2 linked regions of the Cystobacter fuscus genome follow. The protein of the gene in region 2 interacts with the protein of the main gene of each other region in a pairwise test. Links are inferred from orthologs where the notes say so. Each region holds a gene or a part of one and is shown on either strand. Other genes may lie near its edges.

Evidence for each region. Proteins that work in one complex are often made in the same cells at the same time.
Region 1: the proteins of rho (region 2) and yhbY interact in binary tests that used the Escherichia coli proteins (3 or more experiments, as listed by UniProt). The link is inferred for Cystobacter fuscus from one-to-one orthologs.

Annotation. Positions count from the first base shown.
Region 1 is NZ_CP022098.1:1,753,483-1,756,340, forward strand. It holds yhbY (ribosome assembly RNA-binding protein YhbY), read right to left. Parts: upstream 1,646-2,858; coding sequence 1,355-1,645; downstream 1-1,354. Other genes in the region: CYFUS_RS07345 (neutral/alkaline non-lysosomal ceramidase N-terminal domain-containing protein), read left to right, coding at 44-1,348; CYFUS_RS51620 (DUF4388 domain-containing protein), read right to left, coding at 1,701-2,858.
Region 2 is NZ_CP022098.1:9,818,580-9,822,154, forward strand. What follows is about bases 737-3,575. They hold rho (transcription termination factor Rho), read right to left. Parts: upstream 3,050-3,575; coding sequence 1,424-3,049; downstream 737-1,423. Other genes in these bases: CYFUS_RS39745 (AI-2E family transporter), read left to right, coding at 737-1,053; CYFUS_RS39750 (hypothetical protein), read right to left, coding at 1,068-1,388; ligA (NAD-dependent DNA ligase LigA), read left to right, coding at 3,343-3,575. Also shown: more of CYFUS_RS39745, read left to right, coding at 1-736. UniProt on the Escherichia coli protein: Facilitates transcription termination by a mechanism that involves Rho binding to the nascent RNA, activation of Rho's RNA-dependent ATPase activity, and release of the mRNA from the DNA template.

The DNA.
Region 1 (2,858 bases), 8.1 Mb from region 2 along the record:
GATCCCCGGGAATTTCCCGGCTCCGGATAGGCTCTTGCGTCACATGTCTGTTTCCTGGCGACAACGGCTGCGAGGCCTGGTGGCAATGACCCTGTTGACCCTCGGGTGCGCCTATGCGCTCGCGTCCTGGAACTGGTGTGGACGCTGGGGCGAGGGGGTGCCCGTACTGGTGGGCCAGGCGCGTGCCGGGGGTCCCCTGCGGGCCGGTGCGGCGAGGGTGGACCTGGCGCCTCCCTATCCGGTGGTGGTGGCCGGCTACGGGCTGCCGCTTCCCGAGGCGACCGGGGCGGGTCTGCCTCCGCGGGCGCGCGCGGTGGTGCTGGCCGCGGGTGACATGAAGGTGGGGCTGGTGTCGCTGGAGTTGATGCTGGTGCCCGATGCGCTCGTGGCCGCGGTACGCGAGCGGACCGCGAGCCTGGGGCTTGGCGCGGTGGTGGTGGTGGCCACGCACACGCACTCCTCCTTTGGCGGATATGACGCCCGGCTGGCCGCTCAGCTTGGCGGGACGGGGCGCTTTCGCGAGGCCTCGCTGAAGGCGGCGGTGGAGGGGGCGAGTGAGGCCCTGCGCCAGGCCGCCTCCCAGCTCACCGAGGTCTCCCTGGAGGTGGGGGAGGCGCGCGAGCCTGGCCTGGTGCGCTCGCGCTCGGGGGGAGAGTCGCCGGATGGAAACCTGACGCGCGCGGTGCTGCGCGGCGAGCGGGGGCCGGTGGCGGAGCTGCTGCTGTTCGCCTCGCACCCCACGATGGTGCCGCGCAAGCGCGACGTGGTGGATCCGGACTGGCCCGGACGCGTGAGTCAGCTGCGCGAGGCGGAGGGCGGGGTGACGCTCCTGCTCCAGGGGGCCAGTGGCAACGCCATGGCGGTGGGGCAGGGGGGCGAGGGTCTGGAGTCCGTGGACGGGTATGCGCGGGCCGTGGCGGAGCTGGCGGCGCGGGTGATGCCGGCGCCGGTGGAGCGTCCGGAGCTGGGCTTCGCGCGGGTGGAGGTGGCGTTGCCGAGGCCGGACGCCTCGCGGCTGGTGCCCTCGTATGCCCGGGCGGCGGGAGACAACTTCCTGTGTGCCTCGTCCGCGCGCCGCACCGAGGTGGGGGCGCTGCGGCTGGGGCCGCTCGAGTGGCTGCTGGTGCCGGGCGAGCCCACGGTGGCGGCGGGGTCGTCCCTGGCCCGGCGCGCGGGCGCCCGCGACGTGCTGGGACTGGCGGACGGGTACGTGGGCTACGTGGAGACTCCCGAGGCCGTGCGGGCGCGAGAGGGCGAGGCGCGCCGCCAGTACTTCGGCGCCACGTTGTTGGAGCAACTGGGCGCCGGAGCGGAGCTGGCCGCGCGGGCGGCGGGCTTCACCCCGTGAGCGGCGCTAGAGCTTGTCGAACTTCGAGTCCTCGTCCCGCTTCTTGAAGAGCAGCACGGTGCGGCCCAGCAACTGGGCGAGCTCGGCGCCGGTGCCCTGGACGAGCTTCTCGGCGGCCTCGTGGCGCTCCTCCGGGCCCTCGTTGATCTTCACCTTGATGAGTTCGTGGTCGTGGAGCGCCTGGGTCACGGCGGCGATGACGCCCTCGCTGACGCCCGCCTGGCCCACGATGACCACGGGTTCGAGGTGATGTCCCAGCGCGCGCAGCTGGCGGCGCTGCTTTCCGGTCAACGGCAAGATGCTTCTCCTTCAAGTGGGGAGGCGCGCGGTGGCGCTCCCGGGGTGGCGCACCCTACTTCTTTTGCGCGGCCATGCGCAGCTCGCGCTGGGCCTCGATGTGGTTGGGTTGCAGCTCCACGGTCTTCTGGAAGTGCTTGAGCGCACCGCTCATGTCCCCGCACAGCTTGGCGATGACGCCCAGGAAGTAGTGCCCGGCGGCGACCTTGTCGTTCTTCTTCAGACACAGCTGGATGTCTTTGTAGGCCTCGTTGAAGCCCACCTTCTTGTCCTCGAAGGTGAAGAAGCGGGCGTAGCCGCGCCAGGCGTAGAACTCGGCTTCCTCGCCGTTGAGCTGGATGGCCTCGTCGAGCAGCTTGACGGCCTCGGCGAACTTGCGGCCCTTGAGGTAGACGCCCGCCTTGCGGAACAGCTCCTCGCTCTTGAGGATGGCCACCACGTCGACCTCGGCCTCCTGCTTGCCGCCGGACTTGAGTTCCTCGATGTACGCGACGCGGCTCTTCTCGTCCGCGAGCGCGCGATGGGCCTCGCCGATGTAGGCGAAGATGTCGGCCTTGAGCTTCTCCATCTCGGGAGGCGCGCCGGGAGGGATCGTGTCCGGGTGGTACAGCTTGGCCAGCTTGAAGTAGGCGATGCGCACCGCCGGGCCGTTGGTGTCCGCGCCGACGCCCAGGCGCTCGAAGTGGTTCTGCTCCTTCATCTTCTGGGCGAGCTCCTGGAGCGCTGCGATGTCGCTCGTGCCGGGAGCCGGAGCGGACGGGGCCGCGGGAGCGGAACCTTCGGGTTTGGCCGAGGGTGCGGCGGCGGGGGCCGGAGCCGAGGGAGCGGCGGGCTTGGCGGCGGCGGCGGGAGCAGGGGCCGTGGGAGCAGCGGGCTTCGCCGTGGCGGCAGCGGGAGCCGGGGCCGAGGGCGCGGCGGGCTTGGCGGCGGGGATTGGGGCCGAGGGTGCGGCGGGCTTGGCAGCGGCGGGAGCCGAGGGAGCGGCGGGTTTGGCGGCAGCGGGAGCCGGGGCCGCGGGAGCAGCGGGTTTGGCGGCCGGGACGCCACTCATGGAGGGCGTGGCGGGGCCCTGGGGAGCGGCGGGCTTGGCAGCGGCGGGAGCCGAGGGAGCGGCGGGCTTGGCGGCAGCGGGAGCCGGGGCCGAGGGAGCGGCGGGTTTGGCGGCCGGGATGCCACTCATGGATGGCGTGGCGGGGCCGGAGGCCGGGGCCGT
Region 2 (3,575 bases):
GGCGCCGCGTTGATCGCCTACCTGGTGCACCCGCTCGTCACTCGCCTCACGCGCGTACAGGTGCGCGGGCACGCCATTCCGCGCTGGGTGGGCATCCTGCTCATCTACTCGGGCTTCTTCCTCGCGGTGTACCTCTTCTTCATCGCCATGGTGCCGCAGCTCTACCAGGAGCTGGCGCGCATCAGCCGCGATGGCGTCACCTTCCTCAACTCGCTCACGCCCGAGCGCATCCACGTGCTCGCCGACCGCGTCGAAGACTGGCTGCGCGCCAAGGGCATCCCCGTGGCGCTCGCCACGCCCGAGGAGATGCGCAACGGCGTCCCCGGCGGCGGCGTGACGGTGGACCTGGAGCGGATCCTCCAGGACGTGGCCGCGCAGCTCACCGGGCTGATACGCCAGCACCTGGGCGACATCGTCACCGTGTCGCGCCACATCATCACCTCGGTGGTGGCCGGCGTGTTCATGACGTTCTTCATCCTGATGGTGGCCGCGTTCTTCTCCATCGACGCGCACGCCGTGGTGGGCTACTTCACCAGCCTGTTGCCGGCCGAGTACGGCACCGACTCGCAGCGCCTGCTCGAGCGCATTGATCGCTCGCTGTCCGGCGTCGTGCGGGGCCAGGTGACCATCTGCCTGGTGAATGGCACGCTCACCTTCCTGGGGCTGGTGCTCTTCGGGGTGAAGTTCGCCTTCCTGCTGGCCACGGTGGCCACCGTGTTCAGCCTCATCCCCATCTTCGGCACCATCCTCAGCTCGGTGCCCATCGTGCTCATCGCGCTGGCGGACGGCTTCCAGAAGGGCGTGGCCATCCTGCTGTGGATCATCGGCATCCACGCGCTGGAGGCGTACTTCCTCAACCCGAAGATCATGGGCCAGGCCGCGCGCATCCACCCGGTCATCGTGGCCTTCAGCCTCATCGCCGGGGAGACGACGTTCGGCCTCGTCGGCGCGCTCTTCGCGGTGCCCGTGGCCTCCATCATCGTGGCCTGCTTCGACTACGCGCGCCTCAAGGCGCAGCCCCACGTGAGCGAGGCCTCGCTGGAGGTGAAGTAGGCGCGGGCGGGGCCTCAGCCGCTGCAGGCGGCCTCGCAGCGCGACTCGCGGCAGAAGACGAAGCAGCGGCCACAGTCGAGGTGGTCGGCGGGACAGGTGCCGTCACACTTCACCCCGCTGCAATTGGGCCCGTCCTGCACGTGCGTGGGGTTGGTGCCCAGCCCGCAGCAGGCGTTCCCCGTGCAATCCGAGTCCTGGTAGCAGGTGCGGTTGGACAGCGGGGCGGGATTGCCCCCGAAGTCATCCAGGTCGATCGGTTCGCATCCGGTGGCCAGCGAGAGCACCGCCCCCAGCACGACGAGGGCGGACGGAAAGGCGACACGGGTACTGCGCATGCAACGGCTCCCTTCGTGAGGACGAAGGGAGATTATTAACGGTTCATCGAGCCGAGGAACTCGGCGTTCGCGGCCGTGGGGCGCATGTGTTTGAGCACGAACTCCATCGCGTCGATGGGCGTGAAGGGGTGGAGCACCTGGCGCAGGGCGGTGATGCGCACGAGGTCCGCCTGGGTGAGCAGCAGCTCCTCCTTGCGCGTGCCGGACTTGTTGATGTCGAGCGTCGGGAAGATGCGCTTCTCCATCAGCTTGCGGTCCAGGACGATTTCGGAGTTACCCGTGCCCTTGAACTCCTCGAAGATGACCTCGTCCATGCGGCTGCCGGTGTCGATGAGCGCGGTGCCGATGATGGTGAGGCTGCCGCCCTCCTCGATGTTGCGCGCGGCGCCGAAGAAGCGCTTGGGCTTGTGCAGGGCGTTGGCGTCCACGCCGCCCGAGAGGATCTTCCCCGAGGCCGGCACCACCGTGTTGTAGGCGCGCGCCAGACGGGTGATGGAGTCCAGGAGGATGCACACGTCGTACTTCTGCTCGACCAGGCGCTTGGCCTTGTCGATGACCATCTCCGCCACCTGCACGTGGCGCGTGGCGGGCTCGTCGAAGGTGGAGCTGACCACCTCGCCGCGCACGTTGCGCGCCATGTCCGTCACTTCCTCGGGGCGCTCGTCCACCAGCAGCACGATGAGGTAGACGTCCGGGTGGTTCTTGGAGATGGCGTGCGCGATGTTCTGCAGGAGCACCGTCTTACCGGCCTTGGGCGGCGCCACGATGAGGCAGCGCTGGCCGAGCCCGATGGGGCAGAACAGATCGATGATGCGCGTGGTCATCTCCGCCCCGTCGTGCTCCAGCTTCAGCTTGCGCGTGGGGTAGAGCGGCGTGAGGTTGTCGAAGAGGATGCGGTCGCGCGTCACCTCGGACAGCGGGTCGGAGAAGTTGACCTTGTCCACCTTCTGCAGGGCGAAGAAGCGCTCACCCTCGCGCGGCTGGCGGATGGGGCCCGTCACCGTGTCGCCCGGCCGCAGATTGAAGCGGCGCACCTGCGAGGGAGACACGTAGATGTCGTCGGGGCTCGCCTGGTAGTCGCTGTCCGCGCTGCGCAGGAAGCCGAAGCCGTCGCTGAGCAGCTCCAGCACGCCTTCCGCGTGCACCTCGAACTTCTTGTCCGCGATGCCCGAGAGCAGCGCGAAGATGAGATCCTGCTTCTTCAGGCCCTGGTAGCCCTCGATGCCGAAGTCGTGGGCCATCTTCGCCAGGTCCGTGATCTTCATGCGCTTGAGGTCATTGAGCCGGATGACCTGCATGGCCGGAGCGTCCGAGGGGCCCGCCTCCGCGCCCGGGGACACCTCGAGGGGCTCGGGAGCCGGGGCCTGGTGGGAGCCCTCCTCCTCGTGGTCGGCCGCCGCGCGCACCTCCTGGTACTCCTCGTCCCGAACGGGGTGGGAGGGGATGGGCGTGAGCACCGGGCGGGGCGCGGCGACGACGGGGGCTTCCTCGGCCGCGGGCTCCTCGTCCCGGCGGGCCGACGTCCGGCGGCGCGCGGGCTTCTCGGACTCGTCGCGCTCCACCGTCTTGGCCCGGGTCGAGCGGCGCTTGGGCTTTTCTTCCTCGATGTCGACGACCTGGGGGGCGAGGAGCTTCTCTTTGGGGGAACGGGCTTTGGCCATGGTGCGGGGCTGTACTTGCGGCGCGGGGGGGACGCGCACGGGAATGTCGTGGAAGTGTCCGGGGGGACTCGAAGCGCCCTCAGGGCGGCACCGGGATCCCTTCTTGCCGGGACCACGCGGGTGGGAGAACCTTGTGGTGGGAAAAGGTGGCGCCTGAAGGTGGGACAACAACCCTCATGCGCTCGACACGAGGTTATTGACCACCTCTAGAGCTGTCAAGGCATCCTCGCAACCCGAGCCACCAGGCAACAAAGCCCCCGCATCTTCCAGTCCAGCCGCCGAGCCCCTCCTCCGTGACCGCCTCGAAAACCGCTGACGCCGCCCGCATCGGGCAGCTCCGAAAAGAACTCGCCTACCACAACCACCGCTACTACGTGCTCGACTCGCCGGAGGTGAGCGACGCGGAATACGACCGGCTCATGCGCGAGCTGCAGGAGCTGGAGTCCCGCCATCCGGACCTCGTCACGGCCGACTCGCCCACTCGCCGGGTGGGAGGCGCTCCGGCGGAGAAGTTCGAGAAGGTGCG